DNA from 3 places in the Cupriavidus sp. HE11 genome. Region 2 is predicted to be linked to each of the others. Evidence: predicted binding sites of a transcription regulator. Region 2 holds the regulator's gene; each other region holds the start of a gene.
The links. Region 2 encodes LexA, which represses DNA repair genes until DNA is damaged. Its sites were predicted from a motif close to ACTGTATNNNNATACAGT; they were not measured.

Region 1 (9,602 bases), 1.8 Mb from region 2:
GTTCGAGCAGGTGGCCGCCACCAACGTGCCGATCTACGGCGTGTCCACCGGGTTTGGCGAACTTGTCCACAACTGGGTGGATATCGAGCATGGGCGTGCCCTGCAGGAAAACCTGCTGCGCAGCCATTGCGCCGGGGTGGGGCCGTTGTTCTCGCGCGATGAAGTGCGGGCGATGATGGTGGCGCGCGCCAACGCGCTGTCGCGTGGCTATTCGGCGGTGCGTCCCGTGGTGATCGAGCAACTGCTCAAGTATCTGGCGGCCGGCATCACGCCGGCCGTGCCGCAGGTGGGGTCGCTCGGCGCCAGTGGCGACCTTGCGCCGCTGTCGCACGTTGCCATCACGCTGATCGGTGAAGGCAAGGTGCTGACTGCCGACGGCGGCACGGCACCCACCGCGGAGGTGCTGCAGGCGCATGGCATTGCGCCGGTCACACTGGCGTACAAGGAGGGGCTGGCGCTGATCAATGGCACATCGGCCATGACCGGAGTGTCGTGCCTGCTGCTGGAGACGTTGCGTGCGCAGGTCCGGCAGGCCGAAGCCATCGCGGCGCTGGCGCTCGAAGGCCTGTCGGCATCGGCCGATGCCTTCATGGCGCACGGCCACGACATCGCCAAGCCGCACCCGGGGCAGGTCAGTTCCGCCGCCAACCTGCGCGCGCTGCTGGCCGGCTCGACGCGGCTGGCCGGCCACGACACGCTCAGCGCCGAGATGAAGCAGCGCGCCGGCGACGAAAAGAACACCGGCACTGGCGTATTCATCCAGAAGGCCTACACGCTGCGCTGCATTCCGCAGGTGCTGGGCGCCGTGCGCGATACGCTGGACCACTGCGCCACCGTGGTGACGCGCGAACTCAATTCATCGAACGACAATCCGCTGTTCTTTGACGATGACTCGCTGTTCCATGGCGGCAATTTCCATGGCCAGCAGGTGGCATTCGCGATGGACTTCCTGGCTATCGCCGCCACGCAACTGGGCGTGATGGCCGAGCGCCGCCTGAACCGGCTGCTGAGCCCGCACCTGAACAACCGCCTGCCGGCGTTCCTGGCCGCCGCCAATGAAGGGCTGTCGTGCGGCTTTGCCGGGGCCCAGTACCCGGCCACGGCGCTGGTGGCCGAGAACCGCACCATCTGCAGCCCGGCCAGCATCCAGAGCGTGCCGTCGAACGGTGACAACCAGGACGTGGTCAGCATGGGCCTGATCTCGGCCCGCAACGCGCGCCGCATCCTCGACAACAACCAGTACATCCTGGCGCTGGAACTGCTGGCCGCCTGCCAGGCCGCCGAACTGGCGGGCGCCGTCGAGCACCTGTCGCCAGCCGGCCGCGCCGTGTTCGACTTCGTGCGCGAGCACGTGCCGTTCCTGGATATGGACCGCTACATGACCGACGAGATCGAACGCGTGGCCGCGCTGCTGCGCGATGGGGCGCTGGTGGACGTGGTGCGCCAGGCGGGGGTGGAACTGGTCTAGTTCAGACGCCGATCTCGCTCCCGGATCTGGAGTCCGGTCTCCTACTTCCACATGTTGCGCATGCGGGAGGCGAGATCAACCTGCGGCAGCGCCGGCCTGGCCTGCTGCCCTTCGCCCGGCATCGGCGGGGGCGGCCACGACCGGCTGTAGAAATTCGGCATCACGCGGTTCGGCAGGAAGCGCGTGCGCGACGCGTAGACGTGGCGGTCGCCAAAGCCCACCTGGTTGTGGACGTAGAACCGCTGCGGGACGATCACGTCGAGATGGTCGCGCGCACGCGTCATCGCCACGTAGAGCAGGCGGCGCTCCTCCTCGATTTCCTCGGTGGTGCCAGTCGCCAGGTCTGACGGCATGCAGCCGTCCACGGCATTGAGCACGTACACGGCCTTCCATTCCTGGCCCTTGGCCGAATGGATGGTCGACAGGATCAGGTAGTCCTCGTCGCGCGACGGCACGCCGGATTCGTCGCTCGATGCGCTCGGCGGGTCGAGCGTCAGTTCAGTCAGGAAGCGCTCGCGCGACGCATAAGTGGCGGCAATACGCTCGATCTGCTGCAGATCGGCCTGACGCGCGGCGGCGTCGTCGTGCATGCGCTCCAGATGCGGCACGTACCACGCCACCACCTGTTCGAACTCGGAAGGCCACGGCGACGTGGGCGCCATCAGCGCGCGGGCCAGCGCCAGCAGGTCGTCCCATGCGGGGGCGGCGGCGGGCGGGGCTTCGAACGCTTCCAGCGCCACCAGCGGCTCGGTGGCGGCTTCCAGCCCTTCGAGTACGCGGGCGGCGGTTTTCGGGCCGATGCCTGGCAGTAACTGCAGCGTGCGGAATCCGGCCATGCGGTCGCGCGGGTTTTCCAGCCAGCGCACCACGGCCATCACGTCCTTCACGTGCGTCGATTCCAGGAATTTCAGACCGCCGAACTTCACGAACGGGATATTGCGCCGGGCCAGTTCGATCTCGACCTGCGCGCTATGGTCGGCCGCGCGGAACAGCACCGCCTGATGCATCAGCGCCAGGCCCGATTCGCGCCGCGCCAGCACCTGTTCCACGACAAAGCGCGCCTGGTCGGCTTCGTCGTTGACCACCACCACGCCGGGCTTTTCGGCCGACTCGCGCAGCGACCAGAGGTCCTTGGTGAACCGCTCGGCCGCCAGGCCGATCACCGCGTTGGCGGCCTGCAGGATCGGCTGCGTGGAACGGTAGTTCTGCGACAGCGTGACCTGTTCGGCCGCCGGCGTGAACTGCGTCGGAAAATCGAGGATGTTGCGCACGGTGGCGCCACGGAAGGCGTAGATCGACTGCGCGTCGTCGCCCACCACGGTCAGGCCGCGCCCCTGCGGCTTCAGCGCCAGCAGGATCGACGCCTGCAGCGCGTTGGTGTCCTGGTACTCGTCGACCAGCACGTGGTCGAAGCGCGCACCCATGTCCTGCGCCAGCGCCGGTTCGGTCATCGCCTGCGCCCAGTAGAGCAGCAGGTCGTCGTAATCGAGCACCTGCTGCTTCTGCTTGGCCTCCACATAGCCGGCGAACAGCGCCCTGAGCGCATCGGCCCACATCGCGTAGCGTGGGAACTGCGTCTTGAGCACCACCTCGATCGGCAACTGGGTGTTGACCACCCGCGAATAGATGGACAGGCAGGTTTCCTTGCGCGGAAAGCGCGATGCCTGCTCGGACAGCCCCAGGTCATGCCGCACCACGTGCATCAGGTCGGCCGAATCGCCCCGGTCGCTGATCGTGAAGCTCGGAGCCAGGCCCAGCGTCTCGGCATACTCGCGCAGCAGGCGGGCGCCAATGGCGTGGAACGTGCCCGACCACTGCAGCGCCGCGCGCCCCGCGCCGGACTGTATGCCCAGCGCCTGGTCGACGATGCGTTCGACGCGGCGGCCCATCTCGGATGCCGCGCGGCGCGAGAACGTCAGCAGCAGGATGCGGCGCGGATCGGCGCCGCCCACCACCAGGTGCGCGACGCGATGCGCCAGTGTATTGGTCTTGCCCGAGCCCGCGCCGGCAATGATCAGCAGCGGCGCCTCGCCCGCGTACTCCACGGCGGCGCGCTGCTCCGGATTCAGCTTGGACAGGTAGGCGGCCGCGTCGTCCGTGTCCTGGGTGAGGTCGGCGGGCACGTCGGCTTCAGGGGCGAGATCCGGTAGCACAGCGGGAATGGCAGAGGGCAGGGATTGAGAAAAATCTGGCGCCCACTGTATATCCATACAGCTTCGACTGGCAAGCCGGACGTTTCCGCGCGGCGTTCGGGCAACAAAAAAGGTGCCGCATGGGCACCTTTTCGTCGGGTTCCGGCTGGAACGGGCGTGGAATCAGGCTGCGCTTGCCAGGGCACCGTCCAGCAGCTTGTGCAGCGCATCCCATTCGGGCTCGCCCACGTAGCGCTTCAGGATCTTGCCGTTCTTGTCGACCACGAAGGTCGTCGGCGTGAGCTGGACATCCCCAAACGCCTTGGCGGCCGTGCCGTCCGAATCCATCGCCACCTTGAACGGCAGTTCGCGCGTCTTGGCGTAGTTCGCCACGTACATCGGCGGGTCATAGTTCATGGCTACGGCCACGAATTCCAGGCCCTTGTCCTTGAACTGCTTGTAGGTGTCGATCATCTGCGGCATTTCCTTGACGCAGGTGGCGCAGCTGGTGGCCCAGAAGTTGACCAGGTAGACCTTGCCCTTCAGGTCGGCCGTGCTGACCTTCTGGCCCGACAGCAGCGTAAAGGTGGCGTCGGGCACCTTGCTGGCCGGCGACATGGCGCGATAGCCGAAGAAGCCGAGCAGGGCGACGATCACGACCGCAACGGCGATCGGCCAGAGCTTGCGCGGGGAAGTGGCGGAAATAGCAGTGTTGGACATGGGATTACGGTACCGGGACAGCCATCGGACAACGGCTATTCTACTGCGGGCGCCGGAGGCCGGCACCCGTGCTGGACAAGCGCGCCGCCGCTGCGGCAATTCGTCGCAATTTGTTCAATATTGGGTCGGATGCTTCGCTTACCGGGATGTGCCTGATCGGGCGGCCACCTTGGCGCGGGCCTCGTCGATGGCCTGTTCCAGATAGGCGCCATAGAAATCGGGCTGCATGCCGCGCAGCGGCTTTGCCAGGTTGCGGCCGAGGGGGTCCAGGAACAGCACGGTCGGCGCCACCGAGATGTTGTGGGCCTGCGCCCAGCGTTTGGCGGTGGTCATGGTGCCGTCGACATCACGAATCGGGGTGTCGGCCGTCATGTCGATTTCCCGCGCTGTAATGTCGCCGGACGCCACCTGGGGCCCCAGGTAGTTGCGGCGCACGGTCTCGCAGTACGTGCAGCCGGGCAGGCTGACCAGCACCACCAGCGGCTCGCCCTGTTTGGCCGCGGCGGCCGACTGGGCGCCGACATCGGTTACAGGCGGCAGGTGCGCGGTGGCCGCCGCGGCGCCGAAGCTGGCGAGTACGGCCAGGCTGGCAAGCCATGGCGCGGCAAGGCGGGGCAGGGAACGGAAGGGCATGGTCACCTCACGGGAAACGGCCGGCGCATGGGGGCAAGGCAGCCACGGGAGCCAAAGCGGCGATGAAAGTCACCCTTGGGGCATGCGTGGGGGCGCGGCTTCCCGGATAATACCGGCTTGCGCACGAATGCGCCCCCATTCCGATGCCCCCGACCACGCTCCGCCCCCGTTCGTCCAGTTCGCCCAGTTCGTCCCGTCTCGGACTGTTTCGCCCCGGTCATTGCCTGCTGCCGCTGCTTGCCATGTTGTGGCTGTCGCTTGCGGGCTGCTCGCCGCGCTATGACTGGCGAACCATTGTGTCGAGCGATGGCAAGTACGCTGCACTGTATCCGGCCAAGCCGACCAGCGCCGCGCGCGATGTATCGATTGCCGGCCACAAGCTGCCGATGACCATGGAGGCCGCGAACATCGACGGTACGCTATTCGCGGTGGGCGTGGTCACGCTGCCTAGCGACGATGCCGCGCTGCGCCGCGAGGCCATGGACGCCATGCAGGCGGGGCTGATTGCCAACCTTGGCGCGCACCCCGACGCGCCGGCCCGGTCGCGACAGATCACGGTGATGTCGGCGGCCCAGCCGCCCGTGCCGCTTGACGGCGTGGAACTGTCGGTGGCCGGCGTGTCGCCGCAGGACAAGGCCCCCCGCCGACTGACCGCGCGGCTGGTGGCGTCGGGCGCCCACGTGTACCAGGCGGTGGTGCTGGAAGCCGGCGACGCCGCCCGCGATACGCGCCAGGCCGAGCAGGTCGAGCAATTCCTGACCGGGTTCCACCCGTTCTGATTTCGTGTTTCTGCCGTGACTGACTTGATGGATCGATCGCTCCAAACAGCTTTGATCCGCTTTGAACCGTTGTTACCTCCAGGAGTGAAGTGATGCGTTGGGAAGTGTGGCTGGCCTATTTTGCCGCGTGCTGGGTGATCGCCGTTTCGCCAGGCTCGGGTGCGGTGCTGTCGATGAGCCATGGCCTGTCTTATGGCCTGAAGAAGACGTCGACCACGATCCTGGGCCTGCAGACCGGCCTGGTCATCATCCTGCTGGTGGCCGGAGGCGGCCTGGGCGCGCTGCTGCTGGCGTCCGAGGAAGCGTTCCTGGTCGTCAAGACGATTGGCGCGATGTACCTGATCTACCTGGGTGTCCAGCAATGGCGCGCCAAGGTCGAGACCGGTCCGCAGGACGGCGCCAACGGCCCGTCCGGCGCGGTACGCGTGTCCACCATGAGCCGTCGGCGACGCTTTGCCACGGGCCTGCTGACCAATGTCACCAATCCCAAGGGCATCATCTTCATGGTGGCGGTGCTGCCGCAGTTCATCGACCCGGGCCATCCGCTGGGCGTGCAACTGGCGATCCTGGCCGCCACGATGTGCTTTGTCGACCTGATCGTGATGCACGGCTACGCGCTGCTGGCGTCGCGCATGCAGGGCCTGTTCCGCAACGCACGCGCAGTGCGCTGGCAAAACCGGTTCTTCGGCGGCGTGCTGGTCGCGGTGGGCACGGCGCTGTTTTTTGTGCGCCGGCATCACACCTGAATCGACGATGGCGGCCTGAACGGCTGGCGTAGTGCGGCAGCGTTTGCTTCAATGGGGAGTGACCCGGCGTATATGGAGCCCCAGATGCACGATGTCGACCTGACTGCCCACCGCGAACCGCCTCCCGACGAGCCGCCCCCGCCCGGCTTTCCGGCGGACCAGCCTCCCATCGAGGAGCCGCCCCCGCCGCCGCTGGAACCACCGGTGTGAAATGAATGACAAAGGCCCATGGCGGGCCTTTTGTTTTTTTTCAGTGGATTGCCGGGATCGGCGCCGATGACGAAATCGGCCTCTGCCAATGCGTCGACATAAGCCTCCTGCTCCACGGATGGCGTTGCGCGCATCTGTACGAAGCGCGCCAGTCCGCCACCGATGCCGGAAAGGAGGATGGTGGCGAATACCGTCCACCACCAGGGGTTTCCAACGAGGTTCCACAGATCCTGCATATCCGAATTCCAAGCGTTCATTTGTCTCACCCCGTCCGCAACACCCGCCGATACTGGATTGCCTCCGCCACATGCGCGGCGTTCAGCACCTCGGTGCCTTCCAGGTCCGCGATGGTGCGGGCCACTTTCAGCACCCTGAAGTACGCACGTGCCGACCAGCCCAGCTTGTCCATCGCGCCGCGCAGCAGGGTTTGCGCGGCGTTGTCGAGCGGGCACCGGGTGTCGATGGCGCGGCCCGCCAGTTCGCTGTTGGGCACGCCCTGGCGCGCCAGCTGGCGATCGCGGGCGGCCACCGCGCGGGCGCGGACGGCTTCGCTCGGTTCGCCGGGCGGGCCGTCCAGGATTTCGCGCTGACCCTGGGCCGGCACCTCGATCTGCAGGTCCACGCGGTCGAGCAGCGGGCCTGAAATGCGCGACTGATAGCGCTGCACCTGGTCGGGCGTACAGCGGCACATGCGGGTGGGATGGCCCAGGTAGCCGCACGGGCACGGGTTCATCGCCGCGATGAACTGGAAGCGCGCCGGGAAGTCGATCTGCGCCGCGGCGCGTGAAATCGTGATGTGGCCGGTTTCCAGCGGCTCGCGCAGGACTTCCAGCACCCGGCGTTCGAACTCTGGCAATTCGTCCAGAAACAGAACGCCATGGTGGGCCAGCGAGATTTCCCCGGGGCGCGGATTGCCGCCGCCGCCCACCATGGCGGGCGCGCTCGCGGTGTGATGGGGGCTGCGGAACGGCCGCCGGCCCCATTGCGATGGCTGGAAGCCGCCCGGCGTCAGGCTCAGCACGGCGGCGGCATCGAGCGCCTCGGCCTCGGTCATCGGCGGCAGCAGCCCCGGAAACCGCTGTGCGAGCATCGACTTGCCGGTGCCCGGTGGGCCCACCAGCAGCACGGAATGCTGGCCGGCCGCGGCCACTTCCATGGCGCGCCGTGCCTGAAGTTGCCCGCGCACGTCGCCCATGTCCGGCGCATTGCCTGCGTCTGCCCCCCGCTCTGGCGGCCGGGCGCGCCGCAGCGCCTGCTCCGGCAGCAGTCCCACGTGATGGCACACCTCGCGCAGCGTGGCGCCGGCGTGCACCGCCAGATCTTCCACCAGCGCGGCCTCCGGGCCGTTTTCCAGCGCCACGATGAACGCGCGCGCAGGCTGGCCGGCGGCCATCCTTGCGCGGTTGTCGCGCGCCAGGCCCATCGCCATCGCCAGGGCGCCGCGCACTGGCCGCAGGTCGCCGGCCAGGGACAGCTCGCCGGCAAATTCGAACGCATCGAGCCCGTCGACCGGCAACTGGCCGCCGGCCGCCAGGATGCCCAGCGCGATGGCCAGGTCGAAGCGCCCAGATTCCTTCGGCAGGTCGGCGGGGGCCAGGTTGACGGTTTTGTGGACTCCGCAATGCCGTTGTCAAAATTGGCCTCTTATCCTCCAGATGCTGCGTGCCCGACCTAACAAAGCGAAAGCAAGCGCACTTCGGTATCGGCCAGGCCGACGATATTGAACGCCGGCAGGCCGTTGGCAAGATGGATCTCCACCGACACGGGCGGCGCGTCGATGCCGTTCAGGGCACGGCTGCGCAAGACAGCAAGGCTCATACGTTTGCGGATTTGTTAAAGAAAAAGGCCACCGGGATACGGTGGCCTTTGTGGCGATGCGGGTAGGCGGCTGGCGCCTGCGGGTCATACCCCGGTCGATGGCGGCGGATTGACGCCGGCACGGGCTTCGAGAGCCGCCACGCGGGCTTCCAGTTCCTCCAGCCGTGCGCGGGTACGCGCCAGCACCTGCGATTGCACGTCGAATTCCTCGCGCGTGACCAGATCCAGGCGCGCAAAGCCCTGGGTCATCATGCTGCGCACGTTTTTCTCGATGTCCTTGGCCGGCGAATTGCGCAGCGCCTCGCTGACCTTCTGCTGCAGGTCGTTGAAGAGATCGGTCGGTTTCATGGTGAAGCTCCTGTTGTGACCAATTTGGATCGTTCGGGTCAGGCCGCGCCGGGCAGGCACCCGCCAGGCGTCCGGCTTGTGGCGATCTGGCCAGTCATGCACCGCGTTGGGGCGATGACTTGTGGCGTCCGGCACACCGGCCCGGCAGGGCAATGCACCTGACTGGGGCGTATCGCGCCACGCCATCTCCGGACGGGCCGGCGCGCTCCCCCTGTACGCCAAGCACGCAGCACTTGACCCTTCATGACGCGGATTATGGCGCTTCGGCGCCCGCCATGAAAGCTCTGACAAGGGCTGGTCACATCTTTTAACGCTTTTCGGGGGTGCCGGCGGGTACCGCCCGACATCCCGTCGTGTGGTTCCGGAGTCTCGCCACGCCCGATGCCGGCATGCGCCGGGACAGGGCGGGGATAGCTGGCACGGCAGTTGCAGTACTGGTTGCCAGGAGCGTCAAGACCACAAAGCAATAGAGCAGATCCCTCAAAACGAGCCCGCGAAGATTTCAAGGAAAAGGAGAGAACCAGATGAAGACGTCGAGCCTCGCAGTCAGCGCCGCTGCGGTCCTGTTCAGCCTGGCAGCCCCGGTGGCGTTCGCGCAGACCGCCCCGGACGCCGCCGCGCCTGCAGCAGCCGCACCCGCCGCCGAGCCGGCATCGCCCCACACGTTCAGCGCCAACGTGTCGCTGGTGTCTGACTACCGCTATCGCGGTATCAGTCAGACCAACCTGCGTCCGGCCATCCAGGGCGG
Region 2 (9,602 bases):
GAGACTTCCGATTGTTCGATGTAATATTTTCCCGGCGGTAGGGGCCGTTGCGGCTTTAGCGTGAGCCAAATACCGTCACGAATGTTCTCAAAGCGCTGTCTGGCGATCAATTGGCCGCCTGGCTTGTCCCGATAGAGCGAAATTGTGGCGCTTGAGTTCGTTGTTTGAAATGTGGGAACGAGCAAAGCAACTGAATTGAGCACCGCCGTGGCAGCGAAACTCTGACCTTGCGTGCCACCCCCCGCAAGTTTGTCGGGGCGATCTGTAGATCCGAATGCAGGGGAGAAAGGCAACGGCTGATCGTGGCCTATCCACTGTGCTCGCCAATCGCTATCGGAAAGAAGTCCCATCTCCCACCAACTGGGGGCGCTCCATGCCGATGGCTGGCCGCGCGAATCCCAGACACGAACCATCCAATAATATCGGCTACGCGACGACAGTGCGGGGCCGCCATATGTAACCAGGATCGACTGGTCCGACTCGATCTTTCCGCTGTCCCAAATATCAGGCGTCGCGAGTCTGTCGGGCGTCGAAGCTACTCTGACTTCATATGCGCTCTGAACCTGGCTCCTTTTGTCGGACCCGAGTATCCAACTCAGTCTAGGCTTGGCAATATCAATCCCAAGCGGATTGGACGCGTACTCCACCGACGTACTTTGGATCCGGAGGTCCCCCGAGCTAAAGGCGGGGCTTGATGCAAGGCATGAGATGAGCAGTGCAAACGCCAAGGCCGCGACAGATCTTGCTGTTTTCATTTGTATCTTCGATTCTCTAAGGCTGGAGCTGATTCTCTACGGCTGGAGCTATGTGCGCTCCTTGTGCGGGGGCGGGGCGTTATGAGATTCAGCGCCTCCACCAGCGATGCCCAGTCCGAGACTCTTGTACTCGCCAGACAGAAGCGCAAACCATGCCGAGCGCATAACACGAGACCAGAACGCCAAGGAGGGCAGGGAAAATCCGCCTTACGTGGCGGCTGTAGAAAGTCAGTAGGCTAAACCTGTTCTTCTCAAGGTCTTCGATCAGGATGCCGGAAATCAGGAATCCAGAAATGACGAAGAATATGTCGACTCCTACGAAACCGCGTGGCGTCAGCTGCGGGAAAGCATGAAATATGACGACGACCAGTACCGCAACAGCGCGTAGGCCGTCTATCTCTCGGCGATAGGCGGATTCGGCTGGCGCAAGCGCTGAGCCGGATGCTGGTTGCGCTATTGGTTCGTAGAGTTTCATGCGTCTTAAAGTGCGCTTTTAGATGCCTATGGATACGAGGCGCGAATATAGCAGACGAGCCGATGACGGCGTGGTTCTGGTACAGCCGCAACTTGAACGCGCTGGCCGATTCCGGCGACTTTGTAACGCTGACCCGGCGCATCAATGGGGGCACGAACGGACTCGCCGACCGACAGGACCGGTGGGCGCGTGCGACGAGCGCGATGGGAATTCAATAATGCCGCGGCAGCGGTGACCGGGGCATCAATGAATGAAGAATCAATCGTGGTAGCGAAGGTCGGCGGTGAGGCGGCGCTGGGCGCGGCAATCGCATCGAAGTTCATTCCGGGGAACTGGTGGCAGCGCGGCGTCTCCTTTCTGGGGAGTATGGGCGTCGGTTGCCTGGTTGGCGGCGCGGCAGTGGAACGCTTCGGCCTGATGCCAGGCAGCATACCCACATGCTTGCAGTGGCCGCTTCAGCGGTGTTCGGGTTGGCGATCGTCAACAACGGGATGCGGCAGATCCCCGAGTGGATGAACGCGGTCCGTCGCCGCTTCATCGGGAGCTGAGATGCAGGCGATCAACCTGATGGCGAACGCCATCATCTTTGCCGGTTCGATCTGGGCAGTACTCACGCAGAAGGTGCCTAACCGGACGGGCGGGGCGCTGATCCTGTTGCTGGTGAACTTTGCAGCTTTCGGCAACATGGTGTCGCCGTGGTTGTGGGCGGCTTGTCGTCTTTCAGGCTGGCCCAGCCCAAGAAGTAGGTCCAGACGTCGACCGCGTAAGCTGGCAGCATGTCTTTGATCTGCCACGCCTTGCCCTCGCCGGACTGTCACATGGAATGTTCGGCGTAGTCGAAGCAGCGGACCGGCCGGCTTCGTCCAGAGCGTAGTAACGGTCGTAGTCCGGCCTGACAGGGTTGACCGGCTGGCCGCCGGGTGGAACTGACGGGCGAGGCTTCGGAGAAAGGCGGGGCGTGTCTGCGATATACTGTATATATATACAGTATATCGCAGACAAAGGCAGGCTAATTCTTCGGCGCTTCCCAGGGCGTCGCGTGGCCCTTACCGCCGGCCCGGAGCAGCGCATCCTCATCTGTTTGGAGCGGTCGAGGTATATCAGGCCGCTTCGGGTAACATAGCGCCCTGATCAAGGCACCAGCGGCAAAAACGGAATGAAAGCGTCTGCACCACGAGTAAATGAAATCGATTTTTTGCGATTCTTCGCCGCGTTGCTGGTGGTCGCTTTTCATTATGCGTTCCGGGGCAGTGCGGCCGACGACCTTTCTACGTTCAGTTACCCCGCGTTAATCCCCGCAGCGAAGTATGGCTATCTAGGCGTCGATCTGTTTTTTATGATCAGCGGCTTCGTCATCCTCATGACGGCGGCCAGCGGGTCGCTGAGGCACTTCGTTGTTTCGCGTGTGACCAGGCTATTCCCAGCGTTCTGGGTGTGCTGCACCATCACATTTATCACTGCGCTAGTAATCGGCGGAGCGCGCTATCCCGTCACGTTTGGGCAGTACATCGCAAATATGCTGTCGCTCGGTTCGGGGCCAGGCGTGGCGCCCATCGATGGGGCGTACTGGTCGCTTGCGATCGAGATCAAGTTTTACGCGCTGGTGGCAATCGCGATGGCACTCGGCGCGACAAAGAGAGAGGAAGTGCTGCTGTGGGGATGGGCCTGCGCAACTGCCTTCGTCGATGTGTTTGGGCTGGATGCGTTCAAGCCATGGCTGCTCGCTGACTACGCGCCATACTTCATCGGCGGTGGAGCATTGTTCCTCACGTGGTCGAGAGGTCTATCCATTTCCCGCGGTGCACTGATAGTCAGTGCGTGGGGTTTGGCGACAGTGCATGCCATTAGCAGGGCATCAGGCATTGCTGCGTACTATAAAACGCCCATCAGTGGGACGGTGGTCGGCCTGATCGTTGCCCTGTTCTTCATTACGATGCTGCTGATTGCCACAAAGCGCACCGGGCCTTTCAAGGCATGGCGGACTACTACCCTCGGCGCCATCAGCTACCCGCTTTACCTTCTGCATCAGTTCATCGGGTACATGCTGCTCAATGCCGCCCCCATTCAAAGCCCGATTATGTTCTGGGCTCTTGTCGTGTTGATGATCGCTGCGTCCTATGCGGTGCACATCTTTGCGGAACGCCCGATCGCAGCCCATCTGAAGCGTGTCCTAAACAATGCGCGCCGGACCAACCGCGCTTACTGAGGCTGGCTGGATACTACGCGGGGGGGGGCGCCGGTCGATTTGCCAGCTTTTTTGCCAGTATTTCTCAGAAAACCGCATGGTTGAGCCAGATCGCTGGGGTTCGAGTCCGCGGCGCCCGGGGAGGCGACGAAGCCCCCTCAATTCCGTGGGAATACCCTGAGAAAAACACGGGAATTTTCGGTGTTTTAGGGCTTCGAGTATTCCCGCGAATCGCCCGGAAACCGGCTCTGGGCAAGGCTTCGCGGCGCGTATATCGTTGGGCTTCCGGCGCCTGTTGATTTCCTATGCTGTACTGGATACCAGAACCAGATGCCAGTGGAGGCGATCATGGTCCAGCGCTTCTTCGATCTTCCTCAGCAAGAGCAGGACGCGGTTGCGGCCGCGTGTGCAAAGCACGGGTTTGTGCCGGACGACTTTGAATTTGTCGTGGATGGTGTTGACGGCGGCCGTCAGACCGTTGCCGTCGAGCGGGTCGTGGGTGGGCACTTTCAGAAATACAAGGTGCCCGACGGCTCGGGTTGGACGGTGGCCTTCGAGGCTGATCTCGATGCCGACTGGTTCGGCGCGCCCTTGGCAGACTGAGGATCGGGTGGGCCTTCTTCGGGCAGACCCCCTAAGCGATCGGCCAAAAAAAACCGGCCCTTGGCGGGGTCGACAAGGTCCGGTCATGCGCATGACGCGAATACGCCAGTGATGCAGTGCGCGTCAGTGAGTTTAATCAGGCTTCTGTCAGTTTTAAATGAAGCCTTAATTACACGTTGTGGGCTCGCAACTCCACTTCTTACAAAGCGGGGCGTCTGACCTCTGAAGAGGCGGGCCGTTTGCCCGCGTGGCACGGCGCGGGCGAAAAGACGTCAGTCGAGCAGCTTCGTGCTCGGTTCGGCGAGTTCCAGCATGCGGCAGATGGCGGCCATGTTGCCGACCATCGTGCGGCGTTGCGCGCCCTGGTAGACGCGGACGCCCTTGATTTGCCGGAACGGGACCGGCTTGACCGGGCGGCGGGAAGCGGTGGGATTCGATTGCAGCATGGCAACACCTCGTTATTTGCGACAGCAGTGGTCCGCGCCCGTCGTCCAGCAAGGACGGGGCGGCGTGGGCAAAGCAAAGCGGGTGACCAGGGCAGACGGCCGTGCTGCCTAAGTCTCGGGAGTCGGAGACGCTGTCAGGCGCCTCCGGTCACGCTAGAAGCCTGATGATCGGATCAGGCCGACAGCGATACCTTCCAGGGAGAATTCATCGCGGCCCGAATGGAGCACAATATTCTGGAAATCGGGGTTTTCGGCGATCAGTTCGATCGTGTCGCCGCGTTTCTTCAGGCGCTTGACGGTGACATCTTCGCCAAGGCGGGCCACGACGATCTTGCCGTTGGCGGCCTCGCTGGCCTTCTTGACGGCCAGCAGGTCGCCGTCCAGGATGCCGGCGTCGCGCATGCTCAGACCGCGTACTCGCAGCAGGTAGTCAGGGCGCTCGTCGAACACGGAGGCGTCCACTTGGTATTGGCGATCGATATGCTCCGCGGCAAGGATCGGGCTGCCTGCAGCGACGCGACCGACCAGCGGTAGTGTCAGTTGCAGCACGCCAGCCATCGGCAGCGTGAACTGGTCGGAACGCTCCGAATCGCTGCGTGCCACCTTGAGTCGGATGCCGCGCGATGCGCCGGGCGTCAGTTCGATCACTCCCTTGCGCGCCAGCGCCCGCAGGTGTTCCTCGGCCGAATTGGGCGAGGAAAAACCGAACTCGGCGGCGATCTCGGCGCGTGTGGGCGGAAAGCCCGTGTTGCGGATCGTGTCGCGGATCAGATCGAAAATCTGCTGCTGCCGGGGTGTCAGGGTCGCCATGGTTCGCCGGTCTCTCGTGCCGAAGCACTGTATGTTTAAACAGTATGCTGTGATTTTATACAGTATCGTGTGAAGTGCAAGCACAATTTGCGCAGCGGGCTCTACATGGACCGAACCCGGCCCGGTGGCTTCGCGGGTTTGTCATGGGGTAGCCGGCGCGGCGCGGCAGTTACAATCGTTGGTCGGATCCAGGGTAGTGCGCCCCTAAAGCCAGTCCATAAGCCAGCCTTCATTCATGCCAGCTTCCTCGTCATTGCCGCCCCGCGTTGTTGTTCTTGCCACTGGCGGCACCATTGCCGGGACGTCCGGCGATCCCGCCAGTAGTGCCCAGTACCAGGCCGCCACCGTGCCGGTGTCGCAGCTGGTGCAGGCGGTTCCCGCGCTGGCCGATGTGGCGCACGTGGCGACCGAGCAGGTGGCGCAGATCGACAGCAAGGACATGGCGTTCGGTCTCTGGCAGCAACTGGCGGGGCGCGTGGCGTACTGGTCGGCTCAGCCGGATGTGGCCGGTATTGTGATCACGCATGGCACCGATACGCTTGAGGAAACGGCGATGTTCCTGCACCTGACGCAGACGTGTCCGGTGCCGGTGGTCATCACGGCGGCGATGCGGCCGGCGACCTCGCTGTCGGCCGATGGCCCGCTGAACCTGCTCGATGCCGTGCGCGTCGCGGCCAGTCCGGATGCAAGGGGTGGCGGGGTGCTCGTGGTCCTGAACCAGCAGATCCATGCGGCTCGTGACGTGACCAAGGCGCACACGTCGGCTGTCGACGCGTTTGTCTCGCCGAATACGGGGCCGCTCGGTTACGTGCAGGACGCCTATATTCGATTCACGCGCATGCCGGCGCGGCGCGACATGGCGATTTTGCCGGTGCCGACGACCTGGCCGCTGGCGGAGATCGTGGTCAGCCATGCCCAGCCGGGCAGGGTGGCCATCGATGCGATGGTGGCGGCAGGTGTGAAGGGGCTGGTGGTGGCCGCCACGGGGAACGGTTCGATTCACGAAACCCTGGCGGCGGCGCTGGCCGATGCGGCCGGTGCCGGCGTTGCTGTGGTGCGCAGTTCGCGTACCGGAGCGGGGCATGTGTCGATACCGGCGCATCCGTCGCCGCGGGCCGGTTTGTTCGTGTCGGCGGGCGACCTCAACCCGTACAAGGCGCGCGTGCTGCTGCTGCTTGCGCTGGCGGCCGATCCATTGCTGGGCTTCGATGCCGGGCGCCTGCAGTCGGTGTTCATGGCCTGCTGAACCCGCCCTGCGCCCGAGCCTTGCGGATTTGCAGGGTTCCGGGCTATACTCGCGGGCTATTCAACCTTGCCGCACCGGACGTGACGCCCGGGTGGCTCATCCCAAAAGGAGCGTCAATGCGTCATTACGAAATCGTATTTATCGTCCATCCGGACCAGAGCGAACAAGTGCCGGCGATGATCGAGCGCTACAAGCAGCTCGTCACGTCGCAAAATGGCCAGATCCACCGCGTGGAAGACTGGGGCCGCCGTCAGATGGCCTACATGATCCAGAAGCTGGCCAAGGCTCATTACGTTTGCCTGAACATCGAATGCGGCAAGGACACGCTGGCTGAACTCGAGCACGCGTTCAAGTTCAATGACGCCGTGCTGCGTCACCTGATCGTCCAGACCAAGAAGGCTGAGACCGCTCCGTCGCCGATGATGAAGGAAGTGCAGCGCGAAGAAGCCCGCAAGGCCGCGCAAACGACCACGGAAGGCCAGGCCGCCTGAGTGCGGACTGCTGTGTCGCGGTGAACCAGCTCCGGCTGACCGCCACGCTCGCCGAGCGAGATACGCTTCGCTATACGCCGGCCGGCATCCCTGTCGTCAACTGCATCCTGCAGCATGTCGGCGAGGTGATGGAGGCGGAAACGCCCCGGCAGGTGGAATTCGCAGTGGTGGCCATGGGCATCGGCCCGATTGGCCAGCGGCTCGAGCGCATGCCGCTCGGCACGCTGCTCGACTGCGAAGGCTTTCTGGCCCGCAAGCACCGCAACAGCAAGACACTGGTCTTTCACATCACTCGATGTAAAGCATTCGAAAAGGATTGAATCATGGCATTCGTCAAACGTGACAACAAGAACAAGAAGCGCTTCCAGCAACAGAACCCGCTGTTCAAGCGCAAGCGCTTCTGCCGCTTCACCGTGGCTGGCGTCGAACAGATCGACTACAAGGATCTGGACACCCTGAAGGACTTCATCGGCGACAACGGCAAGATCACGCCGGCTCGTCTGACCGGTACCAAGGCTCACTATCAGCGTCAGCTGGATACGGCCATCAAGCGCGCCCGCTTCCTGGCGCTGATGCCGTACACCGACCTGCACAAGAACTGATAGTCCCAGGACCGCAAGGAGAAATACACGATGCAAGTCATTCTGCTGGAAAAAGTCATCAACCTGGGCAACCTGGGCGATATCGTTCGCGTGAAGGACGGTTACGCACGTAACTTCCTGATCCCGACCAAGCGCGCTCGCCGTGCTACGCAAACCGCCATCGCCGAATTCGAAGTGAAGCGCGCCGAGCTGGAAAAGGCCGCCGCCGAGAAGCTGGCTGCTTCGCAAGCCGAAGGCGAGAAGCTGAACGGCCTGACCGTCCAGATCACCCAGAAGTCGGGTGTGGACGGCCGTCTGTTCGGTTCGGTGACCAACGCCGACATCGCCGTGGCCCTGGAAGGCCAAGGCTTCAAGGTCGAGAAGTCGCAAGTGCGTCTGCCGAACGGCCCGCTGAAGCTGGTGGGCGACTACACCGTTGGCGTGTCGCTGCACACCGACGTGCTGGTCGACATCACCGTTTCGGTGCTGGGCGAACACGTCTAAGCTGTACGCGTCTGTGATGCGCCGGTCCGGACCGGTGCGTCGGATGCACGAAAAGGCAGGAGCCATGCTCCTGCCTTTTTTCTTTGGGCGCCGTCCCGTGCAGGCCCACCCCGCTATAATTGCCCCCCATGAACGCGCCCGCCGCAGATCCCCAACTAGACAACCTCAAGGTTCCTCCGCACTCGATCGAGGCCGAACAATCGGTGCTTGGCGGGTTGCTGCTGGATAACGCCGCCTGGGACCGCATTGCCGATTTCCTGTCTGAGGCCGATTTCTACCGGTTCGACCACCGGGTGATCTTTCAGAGCATTGCCCGGCTGATCTCGGCCACCAAGCCGGCCGACGTGATCACGGTCTACGAAATGCTCCAGGTGGCCGGCAAGGCCGAGGAAGTGGGTGGGCTGGCGTACCTGAATTCGCTCGCACAGAACACGCCGAGCGCGGCCAATATCCGTCGCTATGCCGAAATCGTTCGGGAGCGCTCGGTGCTGCGCAAGCTTGTGACCGTTGCCGACGATATTGCCTCGGCAGCCTTCGCGCCCAAGGGGCGAGAAGTGCGCGAACTGCTCGACGAGGCCGAATCCAAGGTTTTTGCGATCGCGGAAGAGGGTTCGCGTGGTCAGAAGGGCTTCCAGGAGATCCAGCCGCTGCTGACGCAGGTAGTGGAGCGGATCGACGAGCTCTATCACCGTGACACCACCACCGACGTGACCGGCGTGCCGACCGGCTTTATCGACCTGGATCGCATGACCAGCGGTATGCAGCCGGGTGATCTGATCATCGTCGCCGGCCGTCCCTCGATGGGCAAGACCGCGTTTTCGCTGAACATTGGCGAGCACGTGGCGGTGGAGCAGGGCCTGCCCGTCGCCGTGTTCTCGATGGAAATGGCTGGCGTGCAGCTGGCCATGCGTATGCTGGGCTCGGTGGGTCGGCTTGATCAGCACCGGCTGCGTACCGGCCGCCTGCTGGACGAGGACTGGCCGCGCCTGACGCATTCGATCCAGCGCATGAACGATGCGCAGCTGTTCATCGACGAGACGCCGGCACTGAACCCGATGGAACTGCGGGCCCGTTCGCGGCGCCTGGCGCGCCAGTGCGGGCAGCTGGGCCTGATCATCATCGATTACCTGCAGCTGATGTCGGGTTCGGGCGGAGGCGAAAACCGCGCGACGGAAATCTCGGAAATCTCGCGGTCACTGAAGGGGCTGGCGAAGGAGCTTCACTGCCCGGTCATTGCGCTGTCGCAGCTGAACCGAAGCCTGGAACAGCGTCCGAACAAGCGCCCAGTGATGTCCGATCTGCGTGAATCGGGCGCCATCGAACAGGATGCCGACGTGATCCTGTTCATTTATCGCGACGAAGTGTACAACCCCGACTCGCAGGACAAAGGGACTGCCGAAATTATCATCGGCAAGCAGCGTAACGGTCCGATCGGCACCGTTCGGCTCACGTTCCTGGGTCAATTCACGAAGTTCGACAACTTCAGCGGCGGCCCGGCGTTCTTCG
Region 3 (9,602 bases), on a different replicon from region 2:
CGAGCGATACGTGATCAGCGACGCGGCCAGCGCGGCACGATGCCGGCCGTACTTGTCGTAGATGTACTGGATGACTTCCTCGCGCCGCTGGTGCTCGAAGTCGACATCGATATCGGGCGGCTCGTCGCGCTCGCGCGACAGGAAACGCCCGAACAGCAGGTTGGCCTGCTCGGGGCTGACCTCCGTGATATGCAGGCAGTAGCAGACCAGTGAATTGGCGGCCGAGCCGCGCCCCTGGCACAGGATGCCCAGCTTGCGCGCATGGCTGACGATGTCGTAGACGGTCAGGAAGAACGGCTCGTAGCTCTTTTCCTCGATCAGTTCGAGTTCGCCTTCGAGCTGCTTTTCCCATTCGGGCTCCATGCCGTGCGGGAAACGCTCGTCAATGCCTTTCCTGACCTCCTGCCGCAGATAGCCGATCGGCGTCAGCCCATCGGGCACCAGTTCCTCGGGATATTCGTAGCGCAACGTGTCGAGCGAGAACCGGCACTGGTCGGCGATATGCAGCGTGCGCGCCAGCGTCTCGCGCGGATAGAGCCGCGACAGCACCTGCCGCATGCGCAGGTGAGCCTCGGCATTGGGCGCCAGCGCCATGCCGCAGGCGGGCAGCGGCTGACCAAGCCGGATGGCGGTCAGCACATCGGACAGCGGCTTGCGCGAACGCACGTGCATATTGACCGCGCCGGTAGCCACCAGCGGCACCCCGGTGTCGCGCGACACCTGCTGCAGGCGCTCGCGGTGCAGCGCTTCGGCGTGACCCTGCAGCAGTTCCAGCGCGATCGATACCCGATCGCCGAACACGTCGCGGCACCACTGCGCCTGCGCGCGCAGCACGTCGGCATCGGGGCAGTAATCGGGCAGCAGGATCGCCAGGCAATCGGGCATGCCGCGCAGGTGATGCTCGTCGGGCTGCGGATCGGCAATATCGGACGGATACAGCACGTAGCTGCCCTTGTCGGCGCGGCGGCGGCCGAGCGTGATGAATTCGCTAAGATTGCCAAAGCCTTCGCGGTTCTGCGCCAGCAACACCAGGCGGGGCGGCGGCATGGTGTCGCCGGGGTCCGCAGTCAGCGTGAAACGGCTGCCGATGATCAGGTTGAACGCATCGGCCGCGGCGGCCAGCGTTTCCAGCATCGCATGCCGGCGGGCGGCGGCATCGGGGTCTTCGCCGAAGTCGACCGGCGCCCCGTGCCCCTCTCCGTCATCGCCCCCTTCATCACCCCCTTCATCGTCCTCGCCTTCTTCGTCTTCCTCCTCCTCGACGAAGGCCACGATGTCCTCCACGTCGTCGGCCTCCCCGGCGGTCTGCCCCGCCGCCAGACGCCGTGCGCTGCGGGCCACGGCCTCCCACATGTCCTCGCGCAATACCTTGATGGCGTGGTGCGCGCGGGCGGTGCCGGCGACCGAACACTCGTCGGTCAGCGCCAGGCCGCTGTAGCCCAGCTGGAACGCGCGGGAGATCAGTTCCTGCGGGTGCGACGCACCGGTCAGGAACGTGAAATTGGAAATGCAGTGCAGCTCGACATAGTCGGGCAACGACGGCAGCAGGGAAGACAATCCGGGCAACATCGCCAGACTCCCGGGCACTCAGGCAAACAGGCCGTGCAGGAACCAGCGGTATTCGCCGCCGTCTTCCTGCCCGTCGCGCGTGGGGCGGCCGGGGCGTTCGCGATAGACCCAGCAGCGCAGCCCGTCGGCACGTTCGGCAATGAAATAGTCGCGCGTGGCAAGGCCGCCATCCCACCAGCCGGCCTCGATGCGTTCGGGGCGCGTCAGCATGACCAGCGGCCCCTGGTACACGGGGCGATGCCTTTCCACGCGCAGCGGCTGCGGCGCTTCCAGCAGCCAGAGCGGCCGCTCCGGCGGCAAGGCTCCCGCCGCCGGCGCACGCGCGGGCGTCTCGCCCACCGGGCACCACTGGTTGGCGCGTTCGGGACGATGGTCGGGCAGCGGTTGCGGCTGCAGCACGTTGTCGCGGCCCAGGCGGGCCACCAGCGTATCGAGCAGCCGGCCCAGTTCGGCCGGTTCGGCGCCGGGCTCCGGAAACAGCGAATCGCTCTGCGGCACGCAGGTTTCCATCGTTTCCACGCGCAGCCCCAGGCCGCCCACCGGCGCATGAAAACGCACCTTGTCGAGCTTCTCGCGCAGCAGCTTCGACAGATGTACGGGGTCGCGGCTCGGTTGCGCCAGCGCCAGCGGCACCGGCGTGCTTTCGGTGTCCTCGCCCAGCCGGTAGCGCTCGTGTTCCAGCATCAGCACGCAGCGCGTCACGCCGGCCTGCTGCGCCGCCAGCCAGCCCGACAGCGCCAGCAGCAGCCGCTGCGCCCCGGCCAGCACGCCTTCGGCCGATTCGATACGGCCCGGCAGTTCCATGCGTTGCGCAAACGCGGGCGGCGCTTCGAACCATGCAAAGCCCGAAGGCGCCTTGCCATAGGCCTGGTCCAGCCGCGCCAGCAGTTCGGTGCCGATGCGGCGCGACAAACCCGCGCGCGGCAACTGCCGCACCTGTCCCAGCGTGTGGCAGCCAACGCCTTCGAGCCAGTCGGGATCGGTGTACGCCTGCAGGCAGCTCACGGGCAAGCGGTCCAGCAGGCGCACCATGCGCGGCGCCTGCATCGCGCGCCGGGCCGGACGGACGATGCCGCGCGATGTCTTGCGCAGCGGCTGGCGCGCCAGCCATGCCGCGCCCTGCGCCGTGGTGCCGCTGCCGATCTGCACGAACGTGCCCAGTTGCCGCACGCGGCTACGGATCGCCCGGCACAGCGCGCGATGCCCGCCGAACAGGCGCAGGCTGGCCGTGACGTCGAGCATCACCGTCGCCGATTCGGGTTCCGGATCGATCGTCACGGCCGGCGTGAAATGCAACAGCGTCAGCGCCACCGAGGTCACCAGATCGGTCTCGGCGGCCGGGTCGCGTTCGAGCTGCACCACGTCGGCCGACAATGCCTGCACGCCGCCGCGCCGCATGCCGTAGCACACGCCCAGCGCCGCGGCCGAGCCATTGGCCAGCACCACGCGCTCGTGCGCCATCACGGCCACCGGCAGTTGTTGCAGCGTACCGTTGCCATGCGTGGAGGGGCTGCCGGCGGGCTCAGGCCAGCTCGGTTGCAGCGCGTCCAGCGGCAGGCGCGGCAGATGTACCGCGATCCAGTACGTCATGGGCAATCGGATCGATACCCGCCGGAACGGCGGGCGTGGGAACAGCAGGCACGCCCGTGCGCCGGGGCACATGGGCCATGCCTTCGAGTGGCAACAGCAACGGCGTATCGCGCACCGGGCCGCGCCGCTTGTGGAAGACGATCGACATCAGGTTGCCGGGCTGCGGCGACAGCGCCAGCCGCAGCACTGCCGGCGACGAATCGTGCAGCACCCGCACCGGGCGCAGCACCCACACCACGGTATCGCCGGCCTGCGCCAGCACCTGCAGGCGCCGCAGCGCCTCGGGCCGCGCGCCGGCCAGCCAGACCAGCACCGCGCCAAATGCCTGGCTGCGCAGCATCTGTTCGGCTGCCCAGAGCATATCCGTGCGCTGCGAGGCCATCGTGGCGGCCACGGGCGGGCGCACCCAATAGAGCTGCCGAGCGGGCAGGCGGCCATCGTCCAGCATGCCCGCCAGTGCGCCCGCATTGGGCAGGTGAGGCGGATTGACCAGCGCGATGCGCCGGCCACCGGCCGCCAGCGTGCGCAGTGCCGGCATCAGCAGGCGCAATTCGCCCGCCCCGTCCTGCGTCAGCAGCAGTTCCGTCACTGCGCCGGCCGGCCAGCCGCCACCCGGCAACTCGGCCGTCAGGGCGTCATAGCCAGTCGGGCAGACAGGCAGCCGGCCGGCACGGCCCAGCTGGCCCGCACGCCACAGGCCGGGATACCGCTGTTCGAGTTCGCGCACCGATTCGCGAGGCGGCTCGGCGGGCTGAAGGAATGGGGGCGCATGGTCCTCCGTCAGAAGCGAAGGCTGCCCATGCGGGGCTGGGATCATGATCAGGTGGTCGGCCCACGCGCAGTCGGCGCGGACATGGGAATTTGTCGAATACTGTATGTTTATACAGTATCGAGGCCGACGCAAGGGGTACGCTATCCGGGTGCCGAAAACGACGCATTCGAAGTGATTTTTGCGTCCTTGCCACACTTGCACGCGGACGAATGCAAACAAGTGTCAAGTGTCATTGTGAAGTGTCAGGCAGTGCGGAAAAATGCGCGGCATGAAAAGGAATACGCGCGAATGCGTGCATCTGCTGATGGAAGGTTTGCAGCGTCAGGGCCCGGTGCGCCGTGACGGGCTGGCCGACGCCTGCGGCCTGTCCGCCGAGGAGACCACGCGCGCCCTGAAAGCCGCGCGGCAGATGAGCGTGATCGATCATGTGCCTTACGGCCCCGGCACGCCGCCGGCCGCCGTCTTCTATCAGCTGACCGGCCGCCAGTTGCCGCCGGCCCGCAGGAGCACGCGCATTCCGCCAGCCCCCGACGACCGTTTCCAGCCGTTGCTGGAAGCCTGGTGGAACAGCAGCGAACTGGACCGCGCCTGAATTCAGGCCGGTCGCAGGATGATCGGCTGCGCTGCCACGATGGGCACCTCGGCGCCATGGCACGCCGCGTAGTGATCGCACCCCTCGCATGACGGCTCCGGGCACGGATGGATGTCCAGCCGCTCGCAAACCCGGTGGTAGAAGAACTTCTTCCACTTCATTTCGGTGGTGTTGGCCGCGAATACCGGCTCGAAGACCTGCTGCAGCAGCGTCGATACATCGTCACGCCCCGACAGTCCCATGTCCTGCCACAGGTGCGTATGGCCGAAGCAGCCAGACGCCAGCGCATGCGCGGCCCAATGGACATCCGGGCCGTACTGGCCCGGCGTGTGGCCGTCTTCCAGCATGTCGACCAGATCGGCGAATTCGCACGGCAGCGCGTCGGCATCCTGGGGTGGTGCATCAGGCTCCCAGCCAGCCGCCGCGGCACCCGGAAAATGGTGATCGAGCATGCGCCGGAATTCCCCCGGCGGCAGGCCCAGCCACTGTGCAAAGCGCGGCAGGCGCCCCGCGCAGGCACTTTCCAGCACGCCTGCCAACGCCCGCGTGACGGGGTCTCCGGGATAGGCGGCAAACGCATCGAGCAACAGTAACGAGCGGTTCATCTTGGGACGGCAATCATGGTGCGCCCGCCCGGGCGACGGGCTTCGCAACGCAATATAGTCCTGTATATAGCGATGGGTCAAACCGCCCGGGCATGCAGGCGGGTTCCCGCCTACCTGTCCCGCCGGTAGCGGGCCTGCATGATCTGGATCCACTCGCCGTTGCCGGCCTGCATGAACGACGTGAGCGTACGGTTATCGTCGTCCTGGAACGCCACCACATCGCGATATTTCGCCATCTTGCCCGGCACCACGGTGCCATCCGGGCCGAACGCCGGACCATCGGCGCGCAGGGTCAGCGTCTTGCCGTCGGCCTCCAGATCGCCCTCGTAGATCCACATGTGGGTCATCATCGAGCCGATAAAGGTGCCCACAAAGTGCTTGCGCGCGGGGTCGTAGCCCAGCGTCATGACCGTCATGGCCGGCCCGCAGCCGGGGAATTCCCCTTCGGAGCGGGTCTGCACCCAGGTCTCGCCAACCTTGCTCACCTGCTCGGGGATCTTCCACTTCTCGGTGGGGCCTTCCGGGCCCATCTGGGCTTCGCCTTCCGCAGTCCAGTTGCCAACCAGCCTGTGCAGCCAGCGGTGTTCGTTGGTGGTTTCGACATACATGCCAGGGTCTCCAGTGGATAGGTTCAGATCGGTGCCGCTGCTTTGTGTACAGCGTACACAAATCGTAGGTGACGATCGGATCGATGTCCACATTGGCGTGGCTGAATGACAGAAACTTAATCTTGGGTCTCGTGCGCCACTTTTGCGCGGTGCCAGACGCATTGAGACGGATGAGCAAGACATTGAGCCGCCCGCGTCTGCGGCCCCGTCCATGTCTGCGTACTATCCGATACATCAACAAGAACCGAATGCGAGCCGATCATGGGCGCCCCCACCCCATCCCCTACCTCATTCCCCACCGTCCGGACCATTCCGCTGTCGTTCTTCGGCATGGCCGTCGGCACGCTGGCGCTGGCCAATGTCTGGCGCGGCGCCCTCCACGTGTGGGCCCTCCCTGCGCTGCCGGCCACGGTGCTGGCCTGGCTGGGCCTGGGGATCTGGATGGTGCTGCTGGGTGCCTATGCCCGTAAATGGCTGGTGGCGCCGACGGCTGCCCGCGCGGAAATGACCGATCCGGTGCAGTCGTCGTTCGCGGCGCTGATCCCCACCTCCACGCTTCTTGCGACGCAGTTGGTGCATCCCTATGCGCCGCAGGTGGCGGTTGCGCTGTTCGTCGCCGCGACGGTCGGGCAACTGGCGCTGGGCGCGGCCTTGCATGGCCGGCTCTGGCAAGGCGGCATCCGGCCCGAAGCCGTGACACCGGCCGCCTATCTGCCGGCTGTGGCGCCGGGCTTCGTGGGCGCCACGTCGGCCATGCTGTTCGGATGGCACACCATCGGCATGCTGCTGTTCGGCGCAAGCCTGCTGTCGTGGATCGCCATCGAATCGATGCTGCTGAACCGCGCCGCCGTCAACGCGCCGCTGCCCGAGGCACGTCGTGCGCTGCTGGGCATCCAGATTGCGCCGCCCGTGGTGGGCGGCACGGCCTACCTGGCGCTGACGCAAGGCCAGCCCGACCTGTTCGCGTATGCGCTGCTGGGCTATGGCCTGTACCAGGCGCTGTTGATGCTGCGGCTGCTGCCGTGGATCGGCACGCAGCGATTCTCGCCGGGCTACTGGGCGTTCAGCTTCGGCGTGGCCGCCTTGCCCGGCATGGCGATCCGCATGGTCGCCCGCGGCGGCGGCGACCTGGAAGGCGCTGCGTTCGCGCTGTTCGTCGCGGCTAACGCGATCATTGGCCTGCTGATCTGGAAGACGGTGGCGCTGCTGCTGCGTGGCACGCTGCTGCCTTCGCAAGCAGTGCCTGCCGCCCCGGCGCCCGTGCGGGCGACGGAAACGGCCTGACCTGCCCGTTACTGCGGCAGCCGGACCTTCGGCACGATGAACTGGTTGCCCGGTGCGCGCATCACGTCGCACTGGGCTTCGCCCTTGCGCGCCTCGCCGCCCTGGTTCACGAACTCGATACTGCCCACCACGCTATAGACGTCTTCCGCCACGCGACGCGAGGTGCCCTGCACCCAGCGGAACTTGTCGGGATTCGGCAGTTTGGCCTTGACGGCCTCCATGCAGGCCACCGGCGCCTCGGGCGCTTCGGGCCGGCCGCCACGCTGGCCCATTTCGATATTGACGGGGGCGTCGGCGGCGGCTGCCACCATCGGCAACCCGATCGCCATGCAGGCCAGGGACGTCACGAGCTTGCGGCGCATGTGTGTTGTCACAGATGTACTCCAGAACGAAAACGGCCGGCACGCGCGATGCATGCCGGCCGGTTGCCATTGTACTGCGGCAGAAATCCCTTACGCGCTCACGCCATTACACCGACATGTCGCGCGGCTCGGGCTTGCGGTCGTCGAACCAGCGGTACAGCGTAGGCACCATCACCAGCGTCAGCAGCGTCGACGTGATCAACCCGCCAATCACCACCACGGCCAGCGGCCGCTGCACCTCGGAACCCGGACCGGTCGAGAACAGGAACGGCACCAGGCCCAGCATGGCGATGGTGGCTGTCATCATCACCGGCCGGAAACGCTGCGTAGCGCCGCGCACCACCGCATTGCGCAGCGACATGCCCGACTCGCGCAATGTGCGGATGTAGGACACCAGCACCACCCCGTTCAGCACCGCCATGCCCCATAGCGCGATAAAGCCCACCGACGCCGGCACCGACAGGTATTCGCCGGTGACGAACAGCCCGATGATGCCGCCGATCGATGCAAACGGCAGCACTGTGATGATCAGCGTGGCAAAGCGCAACGAGTTGAACAGCAGGAACAGCAGGAAGAAGATCGCGGCGATGGTGATCGGCACGATCAGCTTCAGGTGGCCCATGGCACGTTCCATGTTCTGGAACTGGCCGCCCCACTCGTAGTAGTAGCCCTCCGGCAGCTTGACCTTGGACTCGGTGGCGGACTGCAGTTCGGCCACGAAGCCGCCCAGGTCACGGTCCTTCACGTTGATCATCACCACCACGCGGCGCTTGGCCATTTCGCGGCTGATCTGCGCGGGGCCGTCGCTGACCTCGATCTTCGCCACGCTCTGCAGCGGCACCTGCACGCCATCGGGCGCCTGCACCAGCAGGTTGCGAATGGCCTGCACGTTGCCGCGGAACTCCTCCGGCAGGCGCACCGCCGCCGCAAAGCGGCGCTCGCCCTCGAAGATGTCCGTGGCCCGCTTGCCGCCGATGGCGATCTCGATGATGTCGTGGATGTCCGACACGTTCAGCCCGTAGCGCGCAATCGCCTGCCGGTCGATTTCGATCGACAGGTATTGCTGGCCCGAAATGCGCTCGATCCGCACGTCCTCCGACCCCTTGATGCCGCCCGCCACGCGCGCGATCTCGCCGGCCAGCTCGCGCAGGCGGTCCAGGTCGTCGCCGAAGATCTTCACGGCGATGTCCGAACGCACGCCGCTGACCATCTCGTCCACGCGGTCCGAGATCGGCTGCGCCATCACCACCTGCACGCCCGGAATGGCCCGGAGCTTCTTGCGGATGGCGTCGGCAATGTCGTCCTGCGTCCAGCCGTCGGGCCATTCGTCGCGGTCCTTCAGGCTGACGATCGGCGTCGCCTCGTTCTGGCCCTGCGGATCGGCCGGGCTTTCGCCACGGCCCACGCCGGACACCACCGACTTCACGCCCGGCACCTCCAGCACCAGCTTGTTGGCCTGGCGCTCCAGCTTGAGCGATTCCTCCAGCGAGATGTTCGGCACACGGTCCAGCGCCGGCACGATCGACCCTTCCTTCATTTCCGGAATGAACGATGTCCCGAGCATCGGCACGACCAGCATCGAGGCGACAAACAGGCCCACGGCCGACAGCACCGTCTTCCTGCTGTTGAGCAGGGCCCAGTGCAGCATGCGCAGGTAGTGGCGCTTCATGAACGCGATCACGCGCGTGTCATGCTCGGCGCCGCCCTTGAGCAGGTACGACGACAGCACCGGCGACAACGTCAGCGACAGGAACAGCGAGATCGCCAGCGCAATCGAGATCGTGATCGCCAGCGGCGCGAACATCTTGCCTTCCATGCCCTGCAGCGTCATCAGCGGCAGGAACACCAGGATGATGATGCCCACGCCAACGATCACCGGCGTTGCCACTTCCTGCACCGCCTTGACCAGGATCTGGTTGCGCGTCAGCCCTGACTTGTCCGCATGGCCCAGCCGCTCGAACGCGTTCTCCACGACCACCACCGACCCGTCCACCATCAGGCCGATGGCGATGGCCAGCCCGCCCAGCGACATCAGGTTGGCCGACAGCCCGATCCGGTTCATGACCATGAACGTCAGCAATGGCGTCAGCACCAGCGTCGCCAGCACGATGACCGACGAGCGCACGTCGCCCAGGAACAGGAACAGCACGATCACCACCAGCACCACGCCTTCGAGCAGCACCTTGGTGACCGTCCACAAGGCGGAGTCCACCAGCTCGC

Region 1: ACOABP_RS10310 (ATP-dependent helicase) is a predicted target of LexA. The motif match lies at 3,666-3,683, and genes of this name have one in related genera.
Region 3: imuA (translesion DNA synthesis-associated protein ImuA) is a predicted target of LexA. The motif match lies at 4,030-4,047, and genes of this name have one in related genera.

Annotation. Positions count from the first base shown of each region.
Region 1 covers NZ_CP184464.1:2,222,714-2,232,315, forward strand. The annotation lists gene cmdF (tyrosine 2,3-aminomutase) at 1-1,468, shown strand, start outside; gene ACOABP_RS10310 (ATP-dependent helicase) at 1,510-3,621, opposite strand; gene ACOABP_RS10315 (TlpA disulfide reductase family protein) at 3,784-4,320, opposite strand; gene ACOABP_RS10320 (thioredoxin fold domain-containing protein) at 4,459-4,953, opposite strand; gene ACOABP_RS10325 (hypothetical protein) at 5,196-5,732, shown strand; gene ACOABP_RS10330 (LysE family transporter) at 5,825-6,478, shown strand; gene ACOABP_RS10335 (hypothetical protein) at 6,469-6,945, opposite strand; partial or broken gene ACOABP_RS10340 (YifB family Mg chelatase-like AAA ATPase) at 6,951-8,506, opposite strand; gene ACOABP_RS10345 (accessory factor UbiK family protein) at 8,591-8,854, opposite strand; gene ACOABP_RS10350 (TorF family putative porin) at 9,379-9,602, shown strand, end outside.
Region 2 covers NZ_CP184464.1:293,663-303,264, reverse strand. The annotation lists gene ACOABP_RS01405 (family 78 glycoside hydrolase catalytic domain) at 1-755, opposite strand, end outside; gene ACOABP_RS01400 (acyltransferase family protein) at 844-1,230, opposite strand; gene ACOABP_RS01395 (hypothetical protein) at 1,780-2,016, shown strand; gene ACOABP_RS01390 (acyltransferase family protein) at 2,387-3,436, shown strand; gene ACOABP_RS01385 (hypothetical protein) at 3,764-4,018, shown strand; gene ACOABP_RS01380 (hypothetical protein) at 4,291-4,464, opposite strand; gene lexA (transcriptional repressor LexA) at 4,618-5,274, opposite strand; gene ACOABP_RS01370 (asparaginase) at 5,510-6,520, shown strand; gene rpsF (30S ribosomal protein S6) at 6,637-7,011, shown strand; gene priB (primosomal replication protein N) at 7,032-7,331, shown strand; gene rpsR (30S ribosomal protein S18) at 7,335-7,613, shown strand; gene rplI (50S ribosomal protein L9) at 7,644-8,096, shown strand; gene ACOABP_RS01345 (replicative DNA helicase) at 8,225-9,602, shown strand, end outside.
Region 3 covers NZ_CP184465.1:785,927-795,528, forward strand. The annotation lists gene ACOABP_RS20940 (error-prone DNA polymerase) at 1-1,569, opposite strand, end outside; gene ACOABP_RS20945 (Y-family DNA polymerase) at 1,588-3,159, opposite strand; gene imuA (translesion DNA synthesis-associated protein ImuA) at 3,092-3,976, opposite strand; gene ACOABP_RS20955 (hypothetical protein) at 4,200-4,523, shown strand; gene ACOABP_RS20960 (nitrogen fixation protein NifQ) at 4,526-5,128, opposite strand; gene ACOABP_RS20965 (DUF1579 domain-containing protein) at 5,239-5,736, opposite strand; gene tehA (dicarboxylate transporter/tellurite-resistance protein TehA) at 5,998-7,020, shown strand; gene ACOABP_RS20975 (DUF2880 domain-containing protein) at 7,029-7,394, opposite strand; gene ACOABP_RS20980 (efflux RND transporter permease subunit) at 7,489-9,602, opposite strand, start outside.